4 regions of the Caulobacter sp. FG7 genome follow, and region 1 is predicted to be linked to each of the others. Evidence: predicted binding sites of a transcription regulator. Region 1 holds the regulator's gene; each other region holds the start of a gene.
What was found. The regulator LexA, encoded in region 1, represses DNA repair genes until DNA is damaged. The targets are predictions, from matches to a motif close to ATGTTCNCNANNTGTTCT.
Positions count from the first base shown of each region.

Region 1 (7,302 bases):
GGCTGATCGGCTTGCCCGGCGACGAGCTGCAGGTGGTAGACGGGGTGCTGCGCATCAACGGAACGCCCGTCGACCAGCGTCCGCTGGGGACGCGGATCGAGGAAACGCCTTTCGGCGTGCTGCCGGCCGAGCGCTTCGCCGAGACCCTGCCCGGCGGCAAGACCCACCTGATCAACAGCTACGGCCCGCGCACGGCGGCCGGCAACACCGCAGCCTATCGCGTGCCCGAGGGCTGCTACTTCGTGATGGGCGACAATCGCGACAACTCGCTCGACAGCCGCTTCGATCCGGGTCCGATCCCGGCGGGCGAAGCCCGCTGCGCCTGGAACCCGGCCGTGGACGCGCATCTGCCGGCGGAGATCGGCATGGGTTTCGTGCCGTTCGAGAACCTGGTCGGCCGCGCCGACATGGTGCTGTTCTCGTGGGAGGCCGGCGCCGGCCCGCGGTGGAATCGGTCGTTCCAGCGCCTCTAGAATCGATCGCCGGACGGCGGGAATCGGTGTTTCGGCGGCCGGATTCCCGCCAGCGCCCGGGTCGCCCGATCACCGCGTTCACGGAAAATCCGCGCTTGTCCTGGGTTGCACCCCGCTCCCATCCGCATCAGGACGACGCCAGCAATCGACGTGAAATCAGTCACTTAGGAAACCCTTTCTGACATTGCGCACGAATGCGATTTCAAAGAACGCCGGTCGCTGCAATTCACTTGACCTTAACCAAGAACACCTAGAGAACATTCGCAAGGTTTGCGGTTTGTTCCGCGACGACTTGCGAGGCCGTCATGCTCACCCGCAAGCAGCACGAGCTGCTGATGTTCATCCACGAACGGATCAAGGAGACCGGCGTCTCCCCCTCCTTCGACGAGATGAAGGAGGCCCTGGACCTGGCGTCGAAGTCGGGCATCCACCGGCTGATCACGGCCCTGGAAGAGCGCGGCTTCATCCGTCGCCTGGCCCACCGGGCCCGGGCTCTGGAGGTGGTGAAGCTGCCGCAGCAGGCGACCACGGCCGCCCCGCCCAAGGGCCGCGGCGCGTTCCGCCCGCAGGTGCTGGAAGGCGGCGGTCCCGCCCCGTCGGCCCCTGCCCCGCTTCCGCCGATCCCCGACACCAGCCGCGAACTGCCGATCCTGGGCCGCATCGCCGCCGGTACGCCGATCGACGCCATCCAGCACGAGCGCGACCGCCTGCCGGTGCCCGAGACCATGCTGGGCGGCGGCGAGCACTACGTCCTCGAGGTGCAGGGCGACTCGATGATCGAGGCCGGCATCCTCGACGGCGACTACGTGATCATCCGCAAGGGCGACACGGCCAACAGCGGCGAGATCGTCGTTGCTTTGGTCGGCGAGGAAGCCACGCTCAAGCGCCTGCGCAAGAAGGGCGGCTCAATCGCCCTGGAAGCGGCCAACCCGAAGTACGAGACCCGCATCTTCGGCCCCGACCAGGTCGAGGTGCAGGGCAAGCTGGTGGGCCTGATCCGCCGCTATCACTGACAGCGGCCCCTGGCCGGCAAGACGCGCGAGGCGCGGGTGTCGAAGGATGCTCGCGCCTTGCTTGCGTCTGGGGCGGGCCTTAAGGCTCCCAGCCTGATCGCTAGGGGGAGACAGCCATGATGTTCCTGCTGCTGGCCGTGCAGGCCGCCGCCGTCGCACCGCCGGCCGGCGAACCGGTCCTCACCCTCGCCGAGGTCGGGCTGCACAGGGGGCGCTGGCCCTTCACGGGCTACTATCCCGACCGCGCCATGCGCGCCGGCGTGTCGGCGCAGACGACGGCCCTCTGCCGCGTGGCCGCCGGCGCCCTGGTCGGCTGCCGCATCGAGGCCGTGGAAGCCGCCGACTACGGCTTCGACCAGGCGACGCTGAAACTGCTGGCTGACGCCCGGACGGACGTGGCCACCCGCAGCGGCGCACCTACCGAGGGCCGAAGCTTGCGCGTTTCGCTCAGCTTCAAGGTCACCCGCAGCGGCTCGATGCGCGTCACGGCGCGCTGAACGCATATTTGTCTGAGTTAATCGAAGCTGCTACTCCAGACCCAAGGCCGTGCGGCGTGTCATGCAAGACGCGCCGCGCCATCGGTCGATCGGAGGAGCATTCATGTCCCACGCGCCCATCGCATCCCTAAGCGCGGCCCTCTGCCTTGCGCTTGGCCTCAGCGCCGCCGCCCAGCCGATCACCCAGCGGTTCAGCGCCGATCCCTCGCCGCACGTGTTCGGCGACACGGTCTATGTCTACGCCACCGACGACGCCTCGAACTCGGGCAAATACTGGGACTCGACGTCCTGGCGGCTCTACAGCTCCAAGGACCTGAAGACCTGGAGCGACGACGGGGCGTTCCTGGACGTCACGGTGTTCAACTGGGCCAGGCCCGACGCCAAGGCCTGGGCGCCGGGCGCGGTCGAGCGCGGCGGCAAGTTCTATTTCTACGCACCCGTAGGCGGCGACAAGATCGGCGTGGCCGTGGCCGACCGACCGCAGGGCCCGTTCAAGGACGCCATCGGCGCGCCTCTGGTCGACAAGGCCCGCGACGCCAATGCGGGCGACGAGCCGATCGACCCGCAGGTGCTGATCGACGACGACGGCCAGGCCTACATGCTGTTTGGCACCCGCGTGCCCAAGATCGTGCGGCTGGGCGCCGACATGGCCTCGCTGGCCGGACCGATCGAGAACCTCGTGGTCACCGGCTATCCGGCGAACGACCCGAAGAAGAAGTACGGCGAGGCGCCGTTCCTGCACAAACGGGGCGGCCTCTACTATTTCAGCTTCTCGACCGGCTGGCCGGGCCAGATCGTCTATGCGACCGCCAGGTCGCCGATGGGGCCCTACGCCTATCGCGGGGTGATCCTCGACTACCTGCCGATCTCGACCAACCACCAGGCCATCATCGAGCGCGACGGCCGATGGTGGTTCTTCTATCACGACAAGCTGCTGCCCGGCGGCGGCGACCATCGGCGCTCGATCACCCTGTCGCCGCTGAGCTATGGCGAGGACGGCGCGATCCTGCCGATCAAGCGGCCTTAGGGCGGCATCGAGATCGGAGTTCTGGGCGTGATCCCTCCCCTTCGACAAGCTCAGGGGGAGGATCACCTACAGGCCCGGCTGTTGGAAAAACCTCATCCTGAGCCCGTCGAAGGACGAGGTTTTCGTCTCAGATCCTGAATGTCGGTCGCGCCTAGAGCACCAGGGCCTTGGCCGCCGTCTCGAAGCCTGCCCAAGCCTCCGCGGCCAGGGCCGCCCCGGTGCTGGCGCGGCGCACGCCCAGGCCCGGCAGGTCGGCGAGCTTCATGTCCGGTCCCCACAGCAGCACATTGACCGGCTTGGGCGCCACGGCCGCGACGATGGCGGCGATGTCGTCGTACTTGGTCACGCCGGGCGCATAGAGGCAGTCGGCGCCGGCTTCGGCATAGGCCGCGAGCCGCTCGATGGTCGGTGCGAGGTCGTCGCGGCCGATCAGGAAGCCCTCGGTGCGGCCCACCAGCATGACGTCCTGGTCCGAGGCGTCGATGGCGGCGCGGGCAGCGGCCAGGCGCTGCACGGCGGTGTCGAGCGGATGGAGGTCCGCGCCGACGCGATCCTCCATGGAGAGGCCCGCCACGCCGGTCTCGACCGCGCGGGCGACGTTGGCGGCGACGCCTTCGGCGCTGTTCGCAAACCCGGCCTCGAAGTCGGCGTTGACCGGCAGGTCGGTGGCGGCGACCAGCAGGGCCAGGTGCTCGATCACCTCGTCGACCGTCACCTCGCCGTCCGCGCGCCCCCAGGACCAGGCCATGCCGGCGCTGGTCGAGGCCAGGGCCTTGAAGCCGAGCTTCTGCAGGCGAACCGCGCCGCCGGCGTCCCACGGGTTGGGCAGCACGAAGAAGCCGTCCTGATGCAGGGCGCGGAAGGCGGCGCGGCGGGCGGCGAAGGTGGCGTCGGTCATCGGCCTTGGATCTCCAAACGAGTCGTCGCCGCCAGATAGCCGCGGCGGCGCGGCATCATCCGCCCGGTTCTTGCGCAATCGTGTCAGCAGCCTGCGTCCATGGCCGTTGGCCACGACCGGGCGTGGTCCAGACGATCCACCAGCCGTCGCGCCTGCGCCAGAGCTCGGCGGCCCCGCCGGCGACGAAATCCTCGCCCGCCAGCACGACGGCGTCGCGGCAGGCGGGCGGCATGAGAGCCGGGCGCGGACCGCGCAGGACGACCACCTCGGCGCCGGCGCAGAGCCGCTGCAGGGCGTCGTGGTCGGGCGTACGGCGGGTCCAGGACAGGCTGGCGGCCACCGGCGCGCCCTGCCCCGGCCGGCACGAGACGCGGTCGCAGTCGAAGCCGCCGCCGTCGATGGGCGCCAGGCCCCGGCGGCGGGCCCAGAGCTCTGCCCCGAAGCGGCGGGCGTCGGGGCGCAGCAGCACCGCTTCTCCGCCTCTGCGCGCAACGGCCGTGGTCCCGTCGGCGGCGATCCAGAGGTCGGGCGTAGCCGGGCGTGGCCACAGGGCCACCGCCAGGAACAGCGGCGCGCCCAGCCAGCGCAGGCGGCCCTTCCAGAGGCACAGCAGCATGATCCCCAGGAACGACAGCACCAGGGTGAAGCCCGGGGCGCTGGACACGGTCTGCTGGGCGCCGTGGGCGCCGGCGAACCAGCGGGCGACGGCGGTCATGGCCTCGATGCCCCAACCGGCCACGGCCAGGAACGGTCCGCCCAGGCCCAGCGGCTCCAGCGCGGTGCCCACCGCCAGGAACGGCATGATCACGAAGGACGACAGCGGCGAGACCACCAGGTTGGCCGGCAGGCCCCAGATGGCCACGCGGTTGAAGTGCTGCATGGCGAAGGGACCGGTGGCCAGGCCCGCGACGAAACTGGCGCCGACGCTGATGGCCAGCCAGGCCAGGGCGCCCTGCGTGAAGCGGATGGGCCATGGCACCGAGATCTCGCGCGGCTGGCGCGGCCAGGCTTCCGCGAGCGCCACAAGAGCGGCGGTGGCGGCGAACGACATCTGGAAGCCGGCCGCGCCGGCCTGCTCGGGCTGGGCGACGAGGATGATCAGGGCCGCCAAAGCCAGGCCGTGCAGGCTGACGGCCTGGCGGTCGGCGAGGATGGCCAGGAAGGCCACGCCCGCCGTGATCGCCGCGCGCAGGGCCGGCGGCGGCGCGCCGGAGACGACCAGATAGGCCCCGACCGCTGCGAGGCCCGCCAAGGCGGCGATCTTCTTGCCCGGAAAGCGCAGCGCCGCCCACGGCCAGGCGGCCACCAGCAGCCGGACGGCCGCGAACACGAAGCCGCCGACGATGGCCATGTGCAGACCGGAGATGGAGAGGATGTGCGCCAGGCCCGAGGCGCGCATGGCCTCGGTCTGCTCGGCCGTCACCCAGGCCTCGTGACCGGTGACCATGGCCGCGGCGATGCCGCCGCTGTCGGGGCCCAGGCGCTCGACGATGCGCGAGGCGAGGCTCCAGCGCATGGCGTTGACGGCCATCGCAAGGCGCAGCCGCCAGGGCGGCGGATCGAGTACGGCGTCCTCGATCTCGCCCACCGTGAAGCCGACGCCGCCGATGCCGTTGAACCAGGCGTCGCGGGCAAAGTCGTGGGAGCCGGGCGCGGCCGGCGGCGGCGGCGCCGACAGCATGGCCCGCAGGCGCAAGGCCGATCCCGGCGGCGGGGCTTCCATCCCCTCCGGCAGGCTGACGCGGATGCGAGTCGGGGTGGCGGCCGGCGCCAGGCGCGAGATCGATGCCGGCGCGATCAGCAGGCGCGGCCCCGCCGTGCCGGGCGAGACCACGTCGACGACGAATCCGTCGACCACCCGCACGCCGCGCTCGACGGGCATCACCGGCGCGGCGACCCGGTCGCAGCGGACCTTGCCGGCCAGGGCCCCGGCGGCGGCGAAGGCCATGAGGGTCAGCGGCACGGCCAGGCCGCTCCAGCGCGTCCAGCCCCGGCTCCAGACCGCCAGGACGCCCAGCGCCAGAGCCACGAGGGCCAGCAGCGACCAGCTGGGCTCGATCCTCAGCCCCAGATAGGCCGCCGCACCCAGCGCGAAGGCCACCGGGCTCCACAGCATCCAGCGGGCTGCGTTGGCGCGCGCCTCGTCGATCAGTTGTGTGACAAAGGTTGCGGGACTAGGACACCTTCGAACGGCCGTGCTAAGACGCGCCGCCCAACGGCTGGCGCGTGCGTCGCGCGCCGTCGGGCCTCCCGCCGCCCCCGCGGCCTCCAGACCGTCAGCTTCGAAGCCTATGTCCAGTTCCTCCCCCGCCCCCAGCGGCGTCGTCACCCGCTTCGCCCCGTCGCCGACCGGCTTCCTGCATATCGGCGGCGCCCGTACGGCGCTGTTCAACTGGTTATATGCACGCCATACGGGAGGGAAGTTCCTTATTCGCGTCGAGGACACCGACCGCGAGCGTTCGACCGACGCGGCCGTCGCCGCGATCTTCGAGGGCCTGGACTGGCTGGGCCTGAAGTCGGACGAGGAACCGATCTTCCAATACAGCCGCGCCGACCGTCACCGCGAAGTGGTGCAGGAACTGCTGGCCAAGGGCCGCGCCTATCGCTGCTGGATGACCGTAGAGGAGCTGGAAGCCGCCCGCGAGAAGGCCCGCGCCGAAGGCCGCGCCATCCGCTCGCCCTGGCGCGACGCCCCGCCGCCGGCCGATCCCTCGGCGCCGCACGTCATCCGCTTCAAGGGCCCGCTGGAAGGCGAGACCCTGGTCGACGACATGGTCAAGGGCCCGGTGACCTTCCGCAACATCGAGCTCGACGACCTGGTGCTGCTGCGCAACGACGGCGCGCCGACCTACAATCTGGCCGTGGTGGTCGACGACCACGACATGGGCGTGACCCACGTCATCCGCGGCGACGACCACCTGAACAACGCCGCCCGCCAGAGCCTGATCTACCAGGCCATGGAATGGAACGTGCCGTCGTTCGCCCACATCCCGCTGATCCACGGCCCGGACGGCGCCAAGCTCAGCAAGCGTCACGGGGCGCAGGCCGTCGGCGAGTTCGCCGACATGGGCTACATCCCCGAGGGCCTGCGCAACTACCTCGCCCGCCTGGGCTGGGGCCACGGCGACGACGAGGTGTTCAACGACGCCCAGGCCATCGCGTGGTTCGACGTCAAGGACGTGGTCAAGGCCCCCGCCCGCCTGGACTGGGCCAAGCTGAACTTCATCAACAGCCAGCACCTGCGCCAGGCCGACGACGCGCGCCTGACCGCCCTGACCCTGAAGGCCCTCAAGGCCGCCGGGACCGACCTGCCGGCCGACGCCGAGGCGCGCATCGCCTCGACCGTTCCGCAGGTCAAGGAAGGCGCCAAGACCATCCTGGAGTTGGGCGAGCA
Region 1 covers NZ_JBMDIW010000018.1:103,694-110,995, reverse strand. Annotated here, with positions in the region: gene lepB (signal peptidase I) at 1-473, shown strand, start outside; gene lexA (transcriptional repressor LexA) at 779-1,486, shown strand; gene ACODR1_RS16085 (hypothetical protein) at 1,603-1,983, shown strand; gene ACODR1_RS16080 (family 43 glycosylhydrolase) at 2,087-3,010, shown strand; gene ACODR1_RS16075 (isocitrate lyase/PEP mutase family protein) at 3,162-3,908, opposite strand; gene ACODR1_RS16070 (ComEC/Rec2 family competence protein) at 3,964-6,024, opposite strand; gene gltX (glutamate--tRNA ligase) at 6,200-7,302, shown strand, end outside.

Region 2 (7,302 bases), on a different contig from region 1:
GCGGCCTGGGCCTCGCGGGCGGCGCGGCGCTCGTCGCGCTCGGCGCTCTCCAGGGCGCGGCCGGCCGCCTCGACCTCGGCGGCCTTTCGCTCGGCATAGAGGTCGTAGCCGCCGCCGTAGCTGGCCGCACCCAGGCTGGTGATCTCGACGATACGGTCCATGCCGCGCAGCAGCGACCGGTCGTGGCTGGCGACGATCGCCCCGCCCTTCCAGCGGGCCAGCACGTCGGCGACCAGGTCGCGGGCCTGGGCGTCCAGGTGGTTGGTCGGCTCGTCCAGCAGGATCAGGTCGGGCGCGGCCAGCAGCAGGGCGGCCATGCCCGCGCGGGTCTGCTGGCCACCGCTGAGCGCCGCGGCCGGACGGTCCGGATCGAGACCCGACAGCCCGACCTGCGCCAGCGCCTCGTCCAGCCGTGACGGCAAGGTCCAGTCGGCCTCGGCGAAGTCGAGATCGTCGCCCTGCCCCGCCTCGATGCGCGCCAGCCGCCGCCAGGCTTCGCCCACGCCCAGGCGGTCGGCGAGGATCGCGCCCTCCGGCAGGTCGGGCGTCTGGTCGAGCACGCCGATCGTCCCTGTGCGCACGACCGTCCCGGCCGGGGGCGCACGCAGCCCCGCGACCAGCGCCAGCAGGGTCGACTTGCCCGCGCCATTGCGACCGACCAGGCCGACGCGCTCGGCGCCGACAGACAGGTTCAGGTTTTCGAAGAGAACGCGGCCGTCAGGCGCGGCGGCGGAAACGGAGTCCAGAGTGACGTAGGACGAATTGGGGGCAGGCATGGGAAACCACGAACAGGGGAACGGGAAGGACGAAGTGGTCTTCCGTCTGGCTGATCATGGCGGCCTCCATCAGGGGTGGAGCAGCGGATGTAGAGGTTGAGACGCCGCTGGGCAAGCGTCAGCACAGCCCGTCGCGCAGGCGCGGCTGGCTGGCCCGGCCGTCGCGATAGGCCCGGCAGCGCGCTTGCTTGCGGGCCTCCTCGGCATAGGGCGGAGGCGGCGGCGGAAGACCGCGCGGCACGAACTTCGGCGGCTTGCGAGGGCCCGGCCCGGCGTTCTCCTTCGGGATCCTATCAGCGAAGCCGCCCCAGCACTTGTCCTTCTCCTCGTCGGTCATATGCTCGCTGGAAAGACCCTTGCAGGCGCGGTGATAACGGCCCCAGCGGAAGTCTGGATTGCCCTCGGTCAGCTTCCAGCGGTCGACGGCCTTGGGATCGACCTTCCACGCCGGGTCGATCGGCGGAGCAGCAGGACCGGCGGCGGGAATGACCTCGCCTTCGCCAGCCACGTCCGCGCCAGCCGCGGCAGGCGCGGACGTGGCTGGCGACGAAGGCCCGCGCGACCGGGCCGAAGACGACGCCTTGGCCGGCGCCCGCTTTTCGGCGGCTGGCGGCTCGTCCTCCAGCCTGTCGATGTCGAACAGCATGGGCGGGATCTCCGAAGGCGGCGTCCCACGCTCGACAAGCGTCAGCAGGCCGATCAGCAGCAAGTTCGCCGCCACCCCCGCCGGGACCGCGATCGCCCATCGTCCAGCGCCTGTCCGCACCCGCCCCATCGCCCCGCCACCGAAGATTGCCCGACGTCGAATGCTCACGCTTCGATGGCGTCCGAAATTCGACCGCGCGGCGCCCGCTTTGCGCCCTTCGCACCCCCGTCTGCTGACATCTGGTGTCAGCAGGATTGGCAGCAGGATGGCTGCGGCATTTGTTCGCATCTTGTTCTTGTGTTAATGCCGCGCCAGAACCCTACATATAGCCGCTGCGCCGCGCTCCCCACGCGGCTCCCAATCCGACCTTCGAGCGTTCCGGACACCATGGCCGAGCAACTGAACTTCATCCGCGTCCGCGGCGCCCGCGAGCACAATCTCAAGGACGTCAGCGTCGACATTCCGCGCGGCGAGCTGGTCGTGCTGACCGGCCTGTCGGGCTCGGGCAAGAGCTCGCTGGCCTTCGACACCATCTATGCCGAAGGGCAACGCCGCTACGTCGAGAGCCTGTCGGCCTACGCCCGCCAGTTCCTGGAGCTGATGAGCAAGCCGGACGTCGACCTGATCGAAGGCCTGTCGCCGGCCATCTCGATCGAGCAGAAGACCACCAGCCGCAACCCGCGCTCGACCGTCGGCACGGTGACCGAGATCCACGACTACATGCGCCTGCTGTGGGCGCGGGTCGGGGTCCCCTACTCGCCGGCCACCGGCCTGCCGATCGAGAGCCAGACCATCAGCCAGATGGTCGACAAGATCACCGTCCTGCCCGAAGGCACGCGCCTCTACCTGCTCGCCCCCGTCGTTCGCGACCGCAAGGGCGAATACAAGAAAGAGATCGCCGAGTGGCAGAAGGCCGGCTTCCAGCGGCTGAAGATCGACGGCGAATACTATCCGATCGAGGACGCCCCGGCCCTCGACAAGAAGTTCAAGCACGACATCGACGTGGTCGTGGACCGCGTGGTGACCAAGGCCGGCATGGAACAGCGCCTGGCCGACAGCCTGGAGCAGGCCCTGCGCCTGGCTGACGGTCTCGCGGTGGCCGAATGGGCGACGATCGAGGAAGGCGAGAAGGAGCCCAAGCGTCTCCTGTTCTCCGAACGCTTCGCCTGTCCGGTCAGCGGCTTCACCATCGCCGAGATCGAGCCGCGGCTGTTCTCGTTCAACAACCCGGCCGGCGCCTGCCCCACCTGCGACGGCCTGGGCGCGAAGCTGGCCTTCGACGCCGACCTGATCATCCCGGACAAGGACAAGACCCTGCACAAGGGCGCGGTCGCCCCTTGGGCCAAGGGTCCCTCGCCGCTCTACACCCAGACCCTGCAGGCCCTGGCGCGCCACTACGGCTTCTCGATGGACGAGCCCTGGTACAAGCTGCCGGAAAAGGCCCGGACCGTGGTGCTGAACGGCTCCAAGGGCGAGAAGATCAAGTTCACCTACGACGACAACGCCCGCAAGTACGAGGTCGACAAGCCCTTCGAGGGCGTGCTGCCGAACCTGGAACGCCGCTGGCGCGAGACGGACTCTTCGTGGGTCCGTGAAGAACTGGGCCGCTACCAGTCCGACACCCCGTGCGAGGCCTGCGGCGGCAAGCGCCTGAAGCCCGAGGCCCTGGCCGTGAAGGTCCACGGCCTGGACATCGCCGCCGTCTCGAACCTGGCCATCCGCCCCGCCCGCGACTGGTTCAGCGCCCTGGAAGGCCACCTCTCCGACAAGCATTTGGAGATCGCCCGGCGGATCCTGAAGGAGATCAACGACCGCCTGCGGTTCCTGGTCGACGTCGGCCTCGACTATCTCAACCTGTCGCGCGGCTCGGGCACGCTGTCGGGCGGCGAGAGCCAGCGCATCCGCCTGGCCAGCCAGATCGGCAGCGGCCTGACGGGCGTGCTCTACGTGCTCGACGAGCCGTCGATCGGCCTGCACCAGCGCGACAACACCCGCCTGCTGCAATCGCTGCAAGGCCTGCGCGACCTGGGCAATTCGGTGCTCGTCGTCGAGCACGACGAGGAGGCCATCCTCACCGCCGACTACGTGATCGACATGGGTCCGGCGGCCGGCGTCCACGGCGGCGAGATCGTCGCCCAGGGCACGCCCGACCAGATCATGGCCAATCCGGCCAGCGTCACCGGCCAGTACCTGACCGGCGAGCGCGAGATCGCCGTCCCCGAGGAGCGTCGCCCGATCAACAAGAAGAAGACGCTCAAGGTCATCGGCGCCAAGGGCAACAACCTGAAGGACGTCACCGGCGAGATCCCCGTCGGCACCTTCACCTGCATCACCGGCGTCTCGGGCGGCGGCAAGTCGACCTTCACGATCGAGACCCTCTACAAGGCCGCCGCGCGCCGCCTGAACAACGCTTCGGACGCCCCGGCGGCGCACGAGCGGATCGAGGGCCTGGAGAACTTCGACAAGGTCATCGACATCGACCAGTCGCCGATCGGCCGCACCCCGCGCTCGAACCCGGCGACCTATACCGGCGCCTTCGGGCCCATCCGCGACTGGTTCGCCCAGTTGCCGGAGAGCAAGGCGCGCGGCTACGGTCCGGGGCGCTTCAGCTTCAACGTCAAGGGCGGCCGCTGCGAGGCCTGCCAGGGCGACGGCGTCATCAAGATCGAGATGCACTTCCTGCCCGACGTCTACGTCACCTGCGATATCTGCAAGGGCAAGCGCTACAACCGCGAAACCCTGGACGTGCTGTTCAAGGGCAAGACCATCGCCGACGTGCTGGACATGACGGTGGAAGAAGCCGCCGACTTCTTCAAGGCCGTGCCGCCGATCCGCGACAAGATGGAAACCCTCAAGCGCGTGGGCCTCAGCTACATCAAGGTGGGCCAGCAGGCGACCACCCTGTCGGGCGGCGAGGCCCAGCGGGTGAAGCTGTCCAAGGAGCTTTCCAAGCGCGCCACCGGCCGCACGCTCTACATCCTCGATGAGCCGACCACCGGCCTGCACTTCGAGGACACCAAGAAGCTGCTCGAGGTGCTGCACGAGCTGGTCGACCAGGGCAACACCGTGGTCGTCATCGAGCACAACCTCGACGTCGTGAAGACCGCCGACTGGCTGCTGGACTTCGGTCCGGAAGGCGGCGACGGCGGCGGCCAGATCGTGGCCGTGGGCTCGCCCCAGGACGTGGCCAAGGTCGAAGCCAGCTGGACCGGCAGGTACCTCAAGGACCTGCTGGCCAAGCACGAGGAGCGCCGCCTGGCCCGCGTGGCCGACCTCAAGACGTCCAAGCGCGCCTGACGCGCGGGCGTCTTCGAAACAAGAAAGGCCGGCGGATCGCTCCACCGGCCTTTTTCGTTGCGCTGCCTGGCAAGGCTCAGGCGAAGGTGTCGCTGGCGCTTTCCACGTCGACGGCGATCTCGCGGTAGATGAAGGCCGAAGGCGTGTAGATCGTCACGCTGGTCAGCACCGCGATCAGGCCGCCGACGGCCAGGCTGAGGATGCCCGTGGGCGTCATCAGGCTTTCCAGCGAGGTGGTCTGCGACTGCATCAGCGTGCCCAGGGTCTCCATGTTGAAGCCGCTCAGGGCGCCGCCCAGCAGGGTCACGATCAGGAACAGCAGCAGATAGACGACCACGGCCAGGATGGTCGCCACGACATAGGCGCCCAACATCGGCCAGAAGCGGCCCTTGGTCAGGGCCATGGAGCCGAAGATGTCGATCTTGCCCTTGGCGAAGGTCAGCACGTTGGCCAACGACAGGCGGACGGCGAAGTAGATCAGCGCGCCCAGGCCGGCCGGCACGAGCAGGATGGCCGCCAGGCCGCCGACGGGCTTGGACACCGCCGCCAGGATGCCGATGACCACCGCCACGCCCAGCACGATGCCGATGTAGCCGGCGAAGAACAGCAGGACCATCAGGATGGACACGCCGGCCTGGCGCAGCTCGTCCACGCCGAAGCGCAGATAGGCCCTGTGGTTGTCGGCCGGGCGCAGCGTCACGCGATAGATCGCCGCCATCAGCACCGAATAGAAGGCGATGCTGTAGACCATCGAGCACAGCATGGCCGGGACCAGCCCGCCCATCATCCGCAGGGTCTCGGCCGGGTCGGGCTGGGCGTTGGTCTGGCTGAGATTGGCGAAGGCTTCCAGCTGCGCGCCGAACAGGCCCACGGTAATCACCGCAACCACGGCCGAAACGATGGTCGAGATCAGCACCCAGGCCCCCACGGCCTTGGGATGCTCGCGCACGATGCCGAAGCCGGAAATGGCCGCGTCCGTCGCCGAGAAGGTCTTCATCATAGCCCCTTGCAAACCCTAGTGAGCCAAGGGGTAACAAGCTTCGGGGACGAGCGACAGACCCGGGTTCAAATATCGGGATGCAGCTGCCGATAGGCGCGGGCCGGACCGGCCGTCAGGATCACCGTCTGGACGGTGACGATCAGCGGCGCGATCAGCAGATTGACCAGCAGGCCCAGGATCACGAACAGCTTGGTCCCGCCGCCGATCAGGGCGATCACGCCCGTCAGCAGGCCGCCGACCAGCGTCATCGCCATGGTCGCGCCCAGCGCCATCAGCAGGTTCAGCACGAACATGCCCAGCAGACCCCAGAAGTGGCCGTGGGTCAGCACCCACGACTCGCGGACATTGATGCGGCCCTCGGCGAAGGTCTGGGGCGACAGCAGCGACAGACGCACGCCCACCCACATCGACAGGCCGATCACCGCCAGGCCGCCGAGGAAGGCGATCCAGGCCGACAGGCCGCGGGCGCCGGCGCCGGCGACCGTGGCGGTCAGCAGGGTCAGGGCGCCGCTGGGAATGGCGGTGACGAACAGCGCCGTGGCCCAGGCGATCAGGGCCACCACGAACAGCCGGACCTCGTCGGCGCCCAGGCGCAGATAGGCGCCCTGGTTCTGCTCGGGGTGCATGACCGAGCGCAGGATCGCGCCGGCCAGCACCGCGCTCATGGCGGCGGCCAGCAGGATGATCAGCGCCATCGCCCCGCCCAGATGCGAGATCAGTTGCAACACCTCGCGCGGGTCGGCCGTGAACCGGGTCTGGGCCAGGTCGCGCCGCACCTCGTCGCCAAACACGGCGACCAGCAGCACCGACAGCAGGATCAGCGAGCCGAGATACAGCCCGCCCCAGATCAGCAGGGAGACGGGGTGGCGGCGCATGGTGCGCGGCCCTTCGAGGGCGGCGGCGACGGGCGACAAGACGATCATGATCAGGCTTCTGACGGCTCGGCGACGGCCAAGCTCGGAGCGTGTCTGTAGACGTGGACGCAGGCCGCCGTCCAGGCAGGAGCGACACAGAAATAATAGAGGCCGACCGCGGCCGCCTGCACCAGAAACGCGCCGGCGCCGTCGAAGGCCGCCTTGCCGCTGGCGGCGATCAGCACGCTGGGCAGGTAGAAGACCAGGCCCAGGGCGACCAGCAGGCCGGCCCGGCCCTTGGTCAGGTCGAAGGCGCTGAGCACCCGCAGACGGCCGGCGGCGATCGAGGCGGCCGGCGCCAGGGCCAGGCGCGCGGCCAGCCAGGCCAGAACCGCCAGGCTGGCCAGCGGCGCGAGACTGGCGGCGAAGGCGGCCAGCGGTCCCGACAGCGCCGCCCGCCAGGCCTCCGACGACGTGGCGTCGAAACCAGGAGCCGCCGCGCGGGCGACGCCCAGGGCCACGGCGCCGACCACGACCAGCAGCACGGCGATGACCACTAGGAACACCACGCCCAGCAGCAGCTGGACGGCGGCGATCAGCGCCTCCTCGCGTCCGCAGCGCAGGCCGGCCAGGCCCGCCGGGCCGTCGAAAGCGGCGCGATAGAGGGCGCCATAGGCCAGGGCGGCGGCGGCGAAATCGGCCAGCAGGACGAAGGCTCCGCCCAGGTAG
Region 2 covers NZ_JBMDIW010000004.1:157,829-165,130, reverse strand. Annotated here, with positions in the region: gene ACODR1_RS04940 (ABC-F family ATP-binding cassette domain-containing protein) at 1-776, opposite strand, end outside; gene ACODR1_RS04935 (hypothetical protein) at 895-1,485, opposite strand; gene uvrA (excinuclease ABC subunit UvrA) at 1,810-4,719, shown strand; gene ACODR1_RS04925 (hypothetical protein) at 4,796-5,716, opposite strand; gene ACODR1_RS04920 (hypothetical protein) at 5,785-6,642, opposite strand; gene ACODR1_RS04915 (hypothetical protein) at 6,645-7,302, opposite strand, start outside.
Region 2: the regulator LexA is predicted to act here: its motif matches at 1,701-1,718, upstream of uvrA (excinuclease ABC subunit UvrA).

Region 3 (7,302 bases), on a different contig from region 1:
CTGGGCCGCCAGGCGCTCGCGCACCTTGCCCCGCAGCACGGCCACGGCGTCGTCGGCCAGGGCGGGCGCGGCGGCGCGCAGCAAATCGACCGACAGCTTGGTCGAGGCGCTCTCGACGAAGGCCAGCAGGGAGTCGGCCAGGTAGCGGCTGTCCAGCGTCAGGGCCTGGGGCGACAGCCGCGCGACGTCGGCCACGGCTTGGTCGAATACGGCCGCAAGCTCGCCCTTGGGATCCTTGATCCGCCCTTCCAGGTCTTCGGAAACCCGCACCAGCCGCACCAGCACCGGCACGGCGATGTTGGGGTCCAGTTCGCCCAGCTTGCCGCCGGCGGCGGCCCGATGGGCGTCCAGATCGCGGACGAAATCCTTGAACTTGCGCCAGTTGATGCGCGCGCCGCTGCCGGCGATGGCGTCGATGCGCTTGTCGATCTCGGCGGCCAGATCGGCCGCCCCCACCTCGCCCAGCAGGGCCAGCTTCAGGCGGCGCTTGATCGAGGCATGGCCGTCGGCGACCTCGATCAGCAGCGCCGCCAGGGCCTCGGGCCCCAGATGCGCGAGATTGGCCGCGTTGACCGACTTGCGCGGCGCGGCCTTCTTGACGGCCTTGGGCTTGGGTTCGGCCAACCGCCCTCTCCTAGTGCGCCGCCTTCTTGCGCGGAATGAAGTGCAGCACGCCGGCGATGATCCCGCCGACAACCAGGCCGACGATGGCCGAGCCGATCGCCATGGCCAGCCAGCCCGTGACCGGACCAATGGCCGGGACCTGGCCGGCCCAGTGCTGCACCCCCTCGACCCAGCCCGGAATGGGCGTCAGGTGGAAGTGGTGCAGGCCGTGCACGATGATGCCGCCGCCGACCCACAGCATGGCCGCCGTGCCGATATAGGCCAGGCTGCTCATGGCCACGGGCATGGCTTTCACCAGGCCGCGGCCGAACTTCCGGGTCGGGGCGCGCGGGCTCTTGGCCATGTGCAGGCCGATGTCGTCCATCTTCACGATCAGGGCGACCACGCCATAGACCAGGATGGTGATGACCACGCCGACCAGGGCCAGGGCGGCGGCCTGGATCGCCAGCGGCTTGTCGCTGACGTCGGCCAGGGCGATGGCCATGATCTCGGCCGACAGGATCAGGTCGGTGCGGATGGCGCCGGCGACCTTCTGCTTTTCCAGCTCGGGGCCGCTCAGCGCCAGTTCGTCGGTCGCGACCTCGTCCCCGTGGGGGACGAACATCTCGATGATCTTCTCGGTGGCCTCGAAGGCCAGGTAGGCGCCGCCCAGCATCAGGATCGGCGTCACGGCCCAGGGCGCGAAGGCGCTGAGCGCCAGGGCGCCGGGCAGCAGGAACAACAGCTTGTTGCGCAGCGAGCCGACGGCGATCTTGGCGACGATCGGCAGCTCGCGGTCGGGCGTGAAGCCCATGGCGTAGCCCGGGGTCACCGCGGCGTCGTCGACGACCACGCCCACGGCCTTGGTGCCCGCCTTGCCTGCGGCGGCGCCGATGTCGTCGACCGAGGCGGCGGCGATCTTGGCGATGCCGGCGACGTCATCCAGAAGCGCGACGAGACCCGAGGGCATGGAAGGACCTTGCGTGGATTCGGCCGCCCCACGCGGCCGGGTAAGAGCGCCCTGCGTAAGGGCTCGCCGCTCGCGGGTAAAGGGCGCGAGCGGCGATCGGGGGAGGAACCATGGCGCCTAGTCCCGAAAGCCCGCGCCACGGTCGGTCTTCGCAAGCATCCACGCCGCCGCCAGCAGCACGACGACGCTCCATGGCAGCCCCACCGCACCGTGCTCACCCAGGATCAGGCCGCCGATCACGCCGCCGCCGGCGATCGCCAGGTTCCAGGCGGTGACGATCATCGATTGGGCAAGATCGGTCGCATCGCCGGCGACGCGGGCCGACGCGGTCTGGAACAGGGTGGCCGCCCCGCCGAACGCCGCGCCCCAGACGGCGATCGCCGCCAGGACCAGCCAGGCCTTTGCGCCGAACACGCCCAGCACCAGCGCCGCCGCCAAGAACAGCACGATGCTCGCCAGAGTCAGGGTTCGCAGGCGACGATCGACCTGCGCGCCGACCACCCAGATGCCGCCCAGCGCCACGACGCCGAACAGCAGCAGGCCCGCGTCCACGCGATCGCCCAGTCCCGCTCTCTGCAACAGCGGCGCGATGTAGGTGTAGAGCACGTTGTGGGCCAGGACGAAGGCCAGGGTCACGGCCAGGATGGTCTTGAGGCCCGGCAGGGCGATGACGTCCTTGAGAGTCTTGCGGCGCGCGCCCGCCTGCCCCGGAAAGTCGGGAACGCCCCAGGCCACCCAGCCGACCAGCAGAAGACTGAGGCCGCTCATCATCATGAACACCGCGCGCCAGCCGATCACCGAGCCCAGCAGGGTGCCGGCCGGAATGCCGATCGCCAGGGCCAGGGGCGTGCCGACCATGGCCACCGCTATGGCCCGGCCGCGCAGGGCCTCCGGCGCCATGCGGCCCGCATAGCCGGCCAGCAGCGCCCAGACCAGTCCGGCGAACACGCCCGAGGCCAGGCGCGCCGCCAGCGTCAGGACGTAGCTGTGCGAAAGGGCCGTCACCGCGTTGGTGACCAGGAAGCCGCCGACCGCCAGCATCAGCAGCGGGCGCCGGCGCCATGTCCGCGTGGCCGCCGTCAGCGGAATGGCCGCGACCAGCGAGCCAACCGCATAGGCCGTCACCAGCTGGCCGGCCATGGCCTGCGACACCGCCAGATCCGCGCCGATATCGGGCAGCAGTCCGGCCGGCAGGGCCTCGGTCAGTATGGTCAGGAACCCCGCCGTCGCCAGGGCCGAAAGGCTCCAGAGCGGCAACGCCGCCCTGCGCCCTTCCATCACCGCCTCGCTCACGCGGCCTGCTCGACGCGCGGCAGGATCAGGTCGGTGACGCGATAGGTGTGGAACTCGCTGGTCGAGACCTCGTCCAGCCGGCGGAACTTCTCGACGAACACGGGGTCGGAGAAGAACTCGCCGACATTGCCCTCGTCGGCGATGGCCTCGATGTTCACCACCGTCAGCCCGTCGGTGCTCTTGGCCAGGTTGCTCCACAGGAAGCCCGGCTTGGCCGAGGCCAGGCGAACCACGTCCTGGATGATGGCGAAGGCCTCGTCCTGCAGGCCTGGCCGGGCGTGGATGACGTTGACGATGAAGACGGTCGGCGCAGGCGCGGCGCTGAAGGCGGGCGAGATCATTGTGCAAGGTCCGGATAGGCGGCCCGATCGGCCGCGCCCCGGACAGTGGCCGCGAGACAATCAGCGAAAAACAGGCCACACCTTCATTCAATCCGGACACAAAAGTCCGCAATGGATCTCGCCATGGACAGCCTGGGCGCTCTCAATGTCTTCGTTCGGGTCACCGAAACCCGCAGCTTCACCGGCGCCGCCGGTCGTCTCGGCGTCTCGCCATCGGCGGTCGGCAAGGCCATCGCGCGGCTCGAGGCCCAGCTTGGAACGCGCCTCTTCCACCGCAGCACGCGGTCGGTGGCTTTGACGGCCGAGGGCGGCCTGCTGCTGGACCGCTGCCGGCGGATCTTCGCCGAGATCGATGCGCTGACGGGCGAGCTTTCGGCCTCGCAGGAGGCGCCGCGCGGCCGGCTGCGCGTCAGCTTTCCGCTGGTGGGCATGCTGCTGATGCCCACCCTGTCGGCGTTCATGCGGGCCTATCCCGAGATCGAGCTCGACCTGGATTTCACCGACCGCATCGTCGACGTCATCGAGGAGGGCTTCGACGCCGTCGTCCGCACGGGCGAGGTCTCCGATTCCCGCCTGATGACCCGCTCGCTCGGTTCGTTCGAGCACCGGGTGGTGGGTTCGCCCGGCTATTTCGAGCGTCACGGAACGCCCCGAACGCCCGAGGATCTCGCGGCCCACGCCTGCCTCCAGCACCGCTATCCCTCGACCGGCAAGCTGGAACGCTGGCCGCTCTATCGCGGCGAGGTCTTCGTCGGCGACGGCCTGCCGTCGGCCGTGACCGCCAGCACGCTGGAGCCCCTGATCTACATGGCCGAACAGGGACAGGGCGTCACCTGCGTGCCGCTGTTCTCGGTGCGCGCGCAGCTGGCCTCGGGGGCCCTGGTCTGCGTGCTCGAGCCCTTCCTGAAGAGCACGGGGATGTTCCGCGTCGTCTGGCCGTCCAACCGGCTGCTGACGCCCAAGGTCCGCGCCCTGGTCGACTTTCTCGCGTCGGAGCTGATGATCGCCGACTAGGACCGCCCCAGCCGCTTGCGGTTGGCCCGCACCTTGGCGCGATAGTGCTTCACCACCGCCCGCGTCGCCGCGTCGGGCGCCTGCGGCAGGCCGCCGGACCAGAACTTCAGGCCGATGTCGGCGGCGGCGGCCATCTTCTCGGTGGTCATGCGCACCGCCTCGGCCTGCGCCTTCGCCCCGCCGCCGGCCAGGACCATGGTCCGAAGGCCGATGACCGTCGACGCCTCCAGGCCCAGCGCCCAGGCGTCCAGCATCGTCGAGGGCCAATCTTCCTTGCGGCGCGCCATGGCGGATCTCCCTTGCCAGCAAAGGGATCGCGCGAGGCCTCGCCCCGGTTCCGCAACGGATGCGACATCGACGAACTCGACGGAACAAAATAAGAACTATAGTCTGTGCGGATGGCCGTTCTCGATATCCGCCGCAAGCTCGCCATCCTCGCCGACGCCGCCAAGTACGACGCTTCCTGCGCCTCCTCGGGGGGCGAGAAGCGCGACTCCGTCGGCGGCAAGGGCGTCGGCTCCACCGAGGGCATGGGCATCTGCCACGCCTACGCGCCGGACGGACGCTGCATCAGCCTGCTGAAGATCCTGCTGACCAACTTCTGCATCTACGACTGCGCCTACTGCATCAACCGGGTGTCGTCGAACACGCCGAGGGCGCGGTTCTCGGTGAAGGAAGTCGTCGACCTCACCCTCAACTTCTACAAGCGCAACTACATCGAGGGCCTGTTCCTGTCGTCGGGCGTCATCCAGAGCGGCGACTACACGATGGAGGAGATGGTCCGGATCGCCAAGTCCCTGCGGCTGGACCACGACTTCCGCGGCTACATCCACCTGAAACTCATCCCGGAAGCCTCGCCGGAACTGGCGACGCAGGCCGGGCTCTATGCCGACCGGGTGTCGATCAACATCGAACTGCCGCGCGACGACAGCCTGAAGTCCCTGGCCCCCGAGAAGGACGTCGGCGACATCAAGCGGGCCATGGGCCGCATGCGGCTGGCGATCGAGGACAAGGCCGAACCGGCCCGCAAGGCGCCCCGCAAGAGCTTCGCCCGCAGCCAGTCGACCCAGCTGATCGTCGGCGCCGACGCGGCCAAGGACGGCGACATCCTGGCCCGCAGCGCCTCGCTGTACGGCGCCTATCGCCTCAGCCGCGTCTACTATTCGGCCTTCAGCCCGATCCCGGACGCCAGCCACCGCCTGCCCTCGGCCCGCCCACCGCTGCTGCGCGAACACCGCCTCTACCAGGCCGACTGGCTGATGCGGTTCTACGGCTTCGCCCAGCCCGAGATCATCGGACAGGGCGAGGATCTGGACCTGTCGGTCGATCCCAAGACCGCGTGGGCCCTGCGAAACCGCGAGCAGTTCCCGGTCGACGTCAACCTGGCCGACCGCGAGACCCTGCTGCGCGTGCCGGGCCTGGGCGCCAAGGCCGTCGACCGCATCCTCCTGGCCCGCAGGCAGGCGCGCCTCACGATCGACGACCTCAAGCGCGTCGGCGCCGTGGTCAAGCGCGCCAGGGCCTTCGTCGTCGCCGAGGGCTGGACGCCCGGCGCGCAGACCGACGGCGAGCACCTGAAGACCCGCCTCGTCGAACCCGCCCAGCTGAGCCTGTTCTGATGCGGGTGGTGCGGCTCTCCTCGGAGATCGACTTCGACGGCTGGCGTGTCGCGGCGCGCGACCTGCGGGCCGAGGGCGTCTCGCCCGAAGCCGTCATCTGGACCACCGAACGCGACCTCTTCTCCCCTCCCCCCTGCGGGGAGGGGTCAGGGGGTGGGGGTGTGGGCGCGGAGATGGCCGTTTCAGAGCCAGCTCCCCCACCCCACCCCCTCCCGGCAAGGGGGAGGGGCTTTACGGTTCCACCCGCCTTCGTCGACCTCGCCCGCTCCGTGGTGCTGCACCGCTCCGGCGAGCGTTTCGCCCTGCTCTATCGGCTGCTGTGGCGTCTGGAGCGCGAGCCCCGGCTGATCGACAATCCGGCCGATGCCGACGTCGCCAGGGCGCGCGACATGGAAAAGGCCATCTCCCGGGCGATCCACAAGATGCACGCCTTCGTGCGCTTTCGCCTGGTCGAGACCGAGCCCGAGACCTACGCCGCCTGGTTCGAACCGGCCCATCGCGTCACCGAGGCCGCCGCGCCGTTCTTCGCCCGCCGCTTCACCAACATGACCTGGACGATCCTGACGCCCGACGCCTGCGTGGCCTGGGACGGCGCGAGCCTGAAGGTGTCGGACGGCGCCGATCCGGCCGACGCCCCGTCCGAAGACGCCCAGGAGGAGCTTTGGCGCACCTACTACGCCTCGATCTTCAACCCCGCCCGGCTGAACGAGAAGATGATGCGCCAGGAGATGCCCAAGCGGTACTGGCGCAACCTGCCCGAGGCGCGGCTCATTCCAAAGCTGGTCGAGACCGCCCAGGCGCGCGCCGCCGCCATGGTCGCCGCCGCGCCCTCCCCCGCGCCCGACCGCGTGCTGAAGGCCGCCCTGCGCCACGCTCGCGACGGATCCTACAACGGCGACCTGCCGACCAGCCTCGACGAGGTCGCCGCCGCCGTCCAGCTCTGCCGCCGCTGCGACCTCTGGCGCAACTGCACCCAGGCCGTGCCGGGCCAGGGCGCGGCCCACGCCCCGCTGATGTTCGTCGGCGAGCAGCCCGGCGACCAGGAAGACCTGGCCGGCCTGCCCTTCGTCGGCCCCGCCGGCCAGGTGTTCGACGCGGCGCTGAAAGAGGCCGGCGCGCCGCGCGAGCGCGCCTTCGTCACCAACGCCGTCAAGCACTTCAAGCACGAGCCGCGCGGCAAGCGGCGCATCCACAAGACCCCCGATCGCGGCGAGGTGCAGGCCTGCCGCTGGTGGCTGGAGGCCGAGCGGCGGCTGGTGCGTCCCCGCGTGATCGTGGCGCTGGGCGCGACGGCGGCCCTGGCGGTGACGGGCAAGGCCACGCCCGTCGCCGCCAATCGGGGCAAGGCGCTGCAACGGCCCGATCAAGGCAATGGCCAGGTCCAACTGGTCGTCACCTATCACCCGTCGTTCCTGCTGCGGCTGCCGGACGCCGAGGCCCGCGACCGGGCCCGAGCCGAATT
Region 3 covers NZ_JBMDIW010000006.1:1,983-9,284, reverse strand. Annotated here, with positions in the region: gene ACODR1_RS06505 (DUF6880 family protein) at 1-624, opposite strand, end outside; gene ACODR1_RS06500 (DUF808 domain-containing protein) at 635-1,573, opposite strand; gene ACODR1_RS06495 (MFS transporter) at 1,691-2,866, opposite strand; gene ACODR1_RS06490 (antibiotic biosynthesis monooxygenase) at 2,863-3,207, opposite strand; gene ACODR1_RS06485 (LysR family transcriptional regulator) at 3,319-4,221, shown strand; gene ACODR1_RS06480 (hypothetical protein) at 4,218-4,508, opposite strand; gene ACODR1_RS06475 (putative DNA modification/repair radical SAM protein) at 4,620-5,840, shown strand; gene ACODR1_RS06470 (UdgX family uracil-DNA binding protein) at 5,840-7,302, shown strand, end outside.
Region 3: the regulator LexA is predicted to act here: its motif matches at 4,590-4,607, upstream of ACODR1_RS06475 (putative DNA modification/repair radical SAM protein).

Region 4 (7,302 bases), on a different contig from region 1:
GTCGAAAAGAGCGTCGAAAGCCAGACGATCAAGGGCGACCAGGACGTCGCTCTGCTGAAATACGATTCCGCCGGCAAGCTGCTCTACGCCCGCAGTCTCGGCGCGGCCGACACCGCCACCGGCTATTCGATCGCTGTCTCCGACGACGGCAAGGTGGCCATTGCCGGCTCGGTGGCCGGCACGCTGAACGGCGTGACCACCGGCCCGATCAATTCCGACAGCAACGGCACGGTCACCGACAGCTTCGTTTCGCTGTACGACGCCAACGGCGACGAGGCCTGGACGGTCCGCCGCGGCGGCTTGCTGGAGGACGAGGCCACGGCCGTGGCCTTCGGCGAGGACGGCGTGGTCTACGTGGCCGGCCGCACCAAGTCCGACCTGCCCGGCGCCACGGGCTCGGCCTCGCAGGGCGGCTACGACAACTATCTGACCGGCTTCGCCACCGATATCGCCGGCACGCCCAAGGCGCTGTTCACCACCCATTTCGGCAGCGCCGAGAACGACACGGTGTCGGGCATCGTCGTCGATGGCGGCAAGGTGATCGTCGCCAGCAAGGAAGGCAGCCAGGCCAAGCTGCGCAGCTTCGACGTCGCCACCACCGTGGTCACCGAGAACCGCACCTCGCTGAACTCGGCCGGCATCTACGAGACCAAGGCGGTCACCTACACCAAGGCCGCCACCATGAACGTCGGTGCGGTGCGTGACCTGGGCACGCTGAAGGGCGGCGACATCGCCGGCATCAGCATCGACAACGGCCAGCTCTATATCGGCGGCTACACCACCAACGGCGAGTTGTCGGTGGGCAACGTCACCTCGGCCGCTTCGGGCGGTTCGGACGGCTTCGTGGCCCGGATCTCGCTCGACCTGACCGACACCGCCGACGACACCATGGCCTACTACGGCGGGACCGGCGACGACACGGTCACGGGCATGGCCGTCTCGAACGGCCAGGTCTGGCTGGTCGGCGCGGCCGGCAAGGACCTGGCGGGCCTGCCCACCGTCGGCACCAAGGACGGCTATGTCGCGCAGATCGACATGGATACCGGCGCAGCGACCTGGGAGCAGCGGCTGACCGGCAAGGACGGCTACGCCACCCCGACCTCGATCGCGGTCGACGCCTCCGGCTCCAGCGCGCTCGATGTCTTTGGCCTGCCGCGCGGGGCGATGAACTTCACCCAGTCGGACAAGATCGTCTCGGCGACCTCGGCCCGCCCTGGCGACACCTTCCAGATCCGTACGCGCGAGCGCGGTCCGCTGACGACCATCACCATCAGCGCCAACGACACGCTCGAAACCCTGGCCGACAAGATCCGCCGCGCCTCCGGCAGCGCGGCCAAGGTGTCGATCAGCAGCGACGGCAACATGCGCAAGCTGTCCATCACGCCGGCCTTCAAGACCTCGACCGTCGAGATCCTGCCGGGCAAGGGCGACAGCGACGTCCTGGATGCGCTGGGCCTTGCCGCGGGCGTGGTGCGCAACACCAAGACCGAGAGCGGCCGCACCGTCTCGGCCGACGGCAAGGGGCCGGTCTACGGCCTCAAGCTCAATCTCGACATGAGCCTGGCCGACGCCGAGTCGCGGGCCACGACCGCCGACCTCCTGAAGTCGGCCACGGCGGCGATCCGCAACGCCTATCGCGAGATGGCCGACATCGCCAACGGGGTGAAGGTCGACACGTCCTCGACCAAGAGCAACACCACCGGCACGACGCCCGCCTACCTGACCAACCAGATCGCCAACTACCAGGCTGCGCTCGACCGCCTGACCGGCGGTTGACAATTGTAAGCGCCCTACGGCGCGGCGACGCTTGAAACCGTCACCAACGCGTCGTAGCCAGGGGGCATGGAACTTCTCAAAGACCGACGCGTGCTGCTGGGCGGCGGAGCGGCCCTGGCTGTGATTGCCGGCCTGGGCGTGGCCTTCGCGCTGATGGGCGGCAAGGACCGCAAGCCGGCCGAGGAACCGCCGGCCTCGCGCGCCGGCCTGATCGTCGAGACGGGGCGGTCCGACGACACCAAGCTCAATGATCCTGCCCGCCCGCTGCGCTGCTTCGTCGGGGGCCAGTTCGTGGGCGAGACTACCCTGGCCGAATGCGCCAAGAAGAACGGCGTGGCCACCGGCGCCCTCGACGTCGGCGTCGACGAGACCGGGGCCCTGGCCGCGGCCGACCAGGCCGGCACGGTGCTGACGCCGCTGCCGCCGCCGACCGTCAACGCGCCGGTCGCCACCGCTCCGACGCCCGCGCCGACCGGACCCGCCGTAGCCAGCAGCGCGCCGCTGGGCGTCTGCCAGCGCTATTCGGGCGGCCAGTGGAACAAGCTGCCGGGCGAGATCACCCAGAACGCATGCATCCAGCAGCTGTTCGCCGGCAAGTGCGAGCGCCCGGGCGGCGCCACCTACGGCCGCTGGGGCGACGAGACGCTGCGCCTGCTGCCGGGACGTGTCGAAGCCTCGTCCGACAACCGCTCGTTCCACCTGGTGGTCGAGCAGGCCGCCAACTGCGCCATTCCCAGCGTCGGCTGAGGGCAAGGAGTCACCTTATGCGCGTTTCCTCCATCGCCGCCGTCCTGGCCCTCGGCGTCGCCGCCATCGGCCTGTCGGGCTGCGTCAAGCAGACCAAGGCGCCCTTCGACCAGGGCGTCTGCCACCATGTCATCGAGAAGAAGGACGGCACGCTGCAGTTCAACCCGGTCGAGCGCAACGTGCCGAACATGGAGACCTGCGCGGCCACGCTGGAAGGCATGCGGATCCGGTTCATGCGGATGGGCCTGCGCCGGGAGCAGCTGACCGGCTCCTACCAGGGCAAGTTCATCTTCGTGGAGAAGGAAGGCATCTATCTGGGCGACAGCTATGAAGGCGCCCGGTTCATGTCGCTGGTCCGCACGGGCGATGGCCGCCTGGCCGTTCCGGGCGCGCTGCCGGCGCGCTGACGCTGGAATTGAGCAGGAGAGGGCGGTGGATAACCGCCCTCCGTTCACAGGAACGTTCGGGGAACAAAGCTTGATTTTGATCTTGCTGAGTCGTTAACGTCCTGGCTTCGAGATTCCGGCGCGTTGGGTCGCCGGGCGAGAGCAGGGCATCGCCAATGGCTGGCAGCGTCAACAAGGTCATCCTCGTCGGCAACCTCGGGGCCGACCCCGAAATCCGCACCCTCAACTCGGGCGACCGCGTCGCCAACCTGCGCATCGCCACGTCCGAGACCTGGCGCGACCGCTCCAGCGGCGAGCGCAAGGAAAAGACCGAGTGGCACCGGGTCGTGATCTTCAACGACAACCTGGTGAAGGTGGCCGAGAGCTACCTGCGCAAGGGCTCGACCGTCTACATCGAGGGCGCCATCCAGACCCGCAAGTGGACCGACCAGCAGGGCCAGGAAAAGTATTCGACCGAAATCGTGCTGCAGAAGTTCCGCGGCGAACTGACGATGCTGGGCGGCCGCGGCGACGGCGCCGGCGCTTCGTCGGGCGGCGGCTATGACGACGGCTACGGCCAGGGCGGCGGCGGTGGCGGCTACGGCGGCGGCCAAGGCGGCGGCAACTTCGGCGGCGGCGCTCCGCGCAGCCAGCCCAGCGGCCCGCGCGAGAGCTTCTCGGCCGACCTGGACGACGAAATCCCGTTCTAGGCGTCCGTCGTCGGATGAAATTCGAAGAGGCGGCCGTTCCGAAAGGGGCGGCCGCCTTTTCTTTGCGCGTTCGGCGCCGGAGCGCGCGGCGCCGAAGCCCGGCAGTGGGCCTATGAGCCTCGCGGTATTTGACGCGCGGGGCGGGACGGCGTGCAGTGTCGCCGTGAAAGGCGTCTGGTGGTGATCGCTGGGCGCCAAGGCCAGATCGATTATAAGCCGTCTCGCCATCAGTATGCGGGACGGGCGAGGGCGTGTCTTTCGTGTCCTGTCGAGTAACGGTGCTGGTGCATATTAAATGATCTCGTTTGTCGCTGGCGGGACCACGAAGAAAAGTGGGCTCCTGTAACGGCGATTTCTGTTTTTTGACCTGCGGTCGGGAGCCAGTCTCGTCGGGGGATCAAAAAGCAGGGGATAGCCGTGATCCAAGTCCAGTCGAGCAAGCATGCGTTTCGTCGTCTGAAGGCCGCCTTGCTGGCGGCCAGCGTCATGGGGGCGGGGGCGCCGGCCCTGGCCGATGAAGACCCCAAGGCGTCCGCCGACACGGTCGACGCCGTGGTGGTCACCGGCAAGCGGGTGTCGGAGGCCAGCGTCGCCATCGGCACCGACCAGGCCACGGCTACAGTCTCGATCACCCGTGAGGCGCTGCTGTCGGCCCCGGCCGGCGTGACCGGCCTGAAGATGCTGGAGAGCCTGCCGGGCTTCAACGTCCAGGCCAACGACGCCCTGGGCATGTACGAGTTCGGCAATTCGGTCTCGGTGCGGGCCTTCAACTTCCAGCAGATCGGCTTCCTGCTCGACGGGATCCCGATGGGCCGCAGCGACCAGTTCGGCGGCAGCCCGATCTATCGCTATGTCGACAACGAGAACCTGGCGCGGGTGCAGGCCTCGGCCGGGGCCGGCGACGTCTCGCTGCCCAGCTACGCCTCGCTTGGGCCGATCGTCGACTACTTCACCAAGGCCCCGGACGTGGAGGCCGGCGGTTCGATCAGCCAGACCCTGGGCGAGGACAACCTGCGCCGTAGCTTCCTGCGCCTGGAGAGCGGCAAGGTCGGTCGGCTGTCGGGCTACGTGGCCGGATCATGGATCAAGGGCGACCTGTGGCGCGGCCCGGGCTTCATCAAGCGCGAACACTACGAGGGCAAGCTCGACTACGCCTTCGAGAGCGGCGGGAACCTGACGTTCCAGACCGTGCACAACGACTATTACGACTACGACTCCCCGTCGATCACCAAGGCCCAGTACGACGGGACGGCGGGCGACCTCTTTGGCCGCAAGGGCAGGGATTTCGCCTATCTCGGCTACGTGCCCAGCCTGCCGGTGACGGCGGCGGGCGTGCCGTACTCCAACACCGCCTACAACCAATACTACAAGTTCGCGGTCAACGCCCGGCGGGACCACCTCTATGGCTTGTCGCTGAACAAGCCGATCGGCGAGGCGTTCGAGATCCGTTCGACGGCCTATTACGAGGACAAGGGCGGCTACGGCGTCTCGCCCGAGGCCTATTCGACCTCACTGGCCAGCTACAACGCCGAGCGCCTGATCGTGGCCAGCCTGACAGCGCCCAAGGGCGTGCAGTACGGTCTCTCGGGCGTCGACGGCAAGCGCAAGGGGATCACCGTCGGCGGAACCTGGCGGGCGGGACGCCATACCGTCCAGGCCGGCGTCTGGCTGGAGAAGGACGACTACCACCGCACCCAGGCCCGCTATAATACCGCGGGCGGCCACCCCGACGGCGCGGCGCTGCTGAACGAGCCCGTGCACCTGCAGCGCAACTACGTCTCCACCCGCGAGACCACCCAGTTCTTCCTGAAGGACACGGTGCGGCTGCTGGACGACAGGTTGAAGGTCGAGCTGGGCTTCAAGGCCACCGACATCGACTACGAGATCGCCGGCTATCGCAATCCGGCCGATTACATCGCCCAGCGCCGGCCCAGGATCACCGACAACTGGAAGGACAGCTTCCTGCCGCAGGTGGGCCTGGTCTATTCGATCAACAGCCGCGACCAGGTGTTCGCCTCGTACTCCGAGAACCTGGCCCTGCCGCGCGGCGCCGACGACATCTTCTCGGCCGCCAGCCCCGCGGCCCCCGGACCCGACGCCGAGACCTCGCAGAACCTCGAGATCGGCTATCGCGCCAACCGACCGACCTTCAACGCCTCGGTCGTGGCCTACTACACCGCCTTCGAGAACCGCTTGCAGTCCTACGCCTCGGTGGTGCCGGGCAGCACAACGACCGAGACCTTCTTCCAGAACGTCGGCGGGGTGGAGGCCCACGGCGCCGAGTTCAGCGGCCAGTGGAAGCCGCAGCTTCTGGGCGGCAAGGTCTATTTCAACGCCAACCTGTCGTACAACCGCGCCGAGTTCGAGAACAACTTCGGTGTCCAGCCGATCGCGGGCAACACCTTGCCGGACTTTCCGACCTGGCTGTTCCAGGGCGGCGTAACCTGGGAGCCGACCGACTGGGCGCTGGTCAATGTCTCGGCGCGCCACCTCAGCGACCGCTACACCAACATGCGCAACACCGAGAAGACGGACGGCTACACGGTGTGGAACGCCTATGTCGATCTGGGCGACGGCTTCGGCGTGGGGCCGCTGAAGCAGGTCAAGGCGCGGATCAACGTCGATAACCTCTTCGACGAGGACTATCTCGGCACGATCAGCACCACCGTGGACACTCTGGCCACCTTCCGGCCGGGCTCGCACCGTACCTTCCAGGTGACGCTTTCGGCCGACTTCTAGGTCGAAAGCTCGGCCACGACCTGTTCGCACAGGCGGTGGGTTTCCAGGGCGTCGAGGGCCGACAGCCGTCGGTCCTCGCGCACGGCGCAGAGGAAGGTCTCGATCATCGCCGCAAAGCCGCGCTGTCGGCCGACGCTCGTCCAGTCGCCGCGGCGGATCAGGCGCTCGCCGCCGGCGAAGTCGGTGACATCGGCGAGGTTGACGATCCGGCGCTTTATCCCGCCGCCCATCACCTCCAACACCTCTTCGTTGGCGCCGCTGACGCGGTTCATGATCCCGACGGCGTCGCGGCCGGCGCCGGTCAGGTGCAGCATCACGTGCTCCAGCAGGTCGCCGTCGAGGCGGCCGCTGATCCGGGCCTGCGTCGCGCCCGGCGCCAGGAAGCGCAAGGAATCGACCACGTGGATGAAGTCGTCGAAGACGGTGCGCCGCACGCCGTCGGCATGGCCCGTGCGGTTCTTCTGCATCAGCACAAACGGGGCGTTCAGCGCCGCCGCCTCGGCCTGGGCGGGGGCGTGACGGCGATTGAAGCCGACCATCAATGAAATCCCGCGCGTTTCCGCCAGGTCGACCAGCGGCTCGCTGGCCTCAAGCGTGTCAGCGATCGGCTTGTCGACCAGGGTGGGCACGCCGGCCTCGATCAGGCGGCGGACGATGACCGGATGGACCTCGGTGGCGGCGTGAACGAAGGCGGCGTCGAGCCCCTGGTCCAAGGCCGCGTCCAGGTCTGTGTGCAGGCGGTCGACCCGCCAGGCGGCGCCCAACTCGTCGAGCGTGGCGGTGCTGCGGGTGACGAAGGCCAGTTGCACGTCGGCGCGGGTTCCCAGCACCGGCAGGTAGGCTTTGCGGGCGATGTCACCCAGGCCGATCATCGCCACGCGCATGCGTCAGAGCCCCTTCGCCAGATGGTCGGCCAGCTCACTTGCGTCCCAATGTTCGTTACG
Region 4 covers NZ_JBMDIW010000013.1:47,800-55,101, forward strand. Annotated here, with positions in the region: gene ACODR1_RS12425 (hypothetical protein) at 1-1,776, shown strand, start outside; gene ACODR1_RS12430 (hypothetical protein) at 1,843-2,523, shown strand; gene ACODR1_RS12435 (hypothetical protein) at 2,541-2,930, shown strand; gene ssb (single-stranded DNA-binding protein) at 3,086-3,619, shown strand; gene ACODR1_RS12445 (TonB-dependent receptor family protein) at 4,040-6,358, shown strand; gene ACODR1_RS12450 (Gfo/Idh/MocA family protein) at 6,355-7,242, opposite strand; gene bioD (dethiobiotin synthase) at 7,246-7,302, opposite strand, start outside.
Region 4: the regulator LexA is predicted to act here: its motif matches at 2,980-2,997, upstream of ssb (single-stranded DNA-binding protein).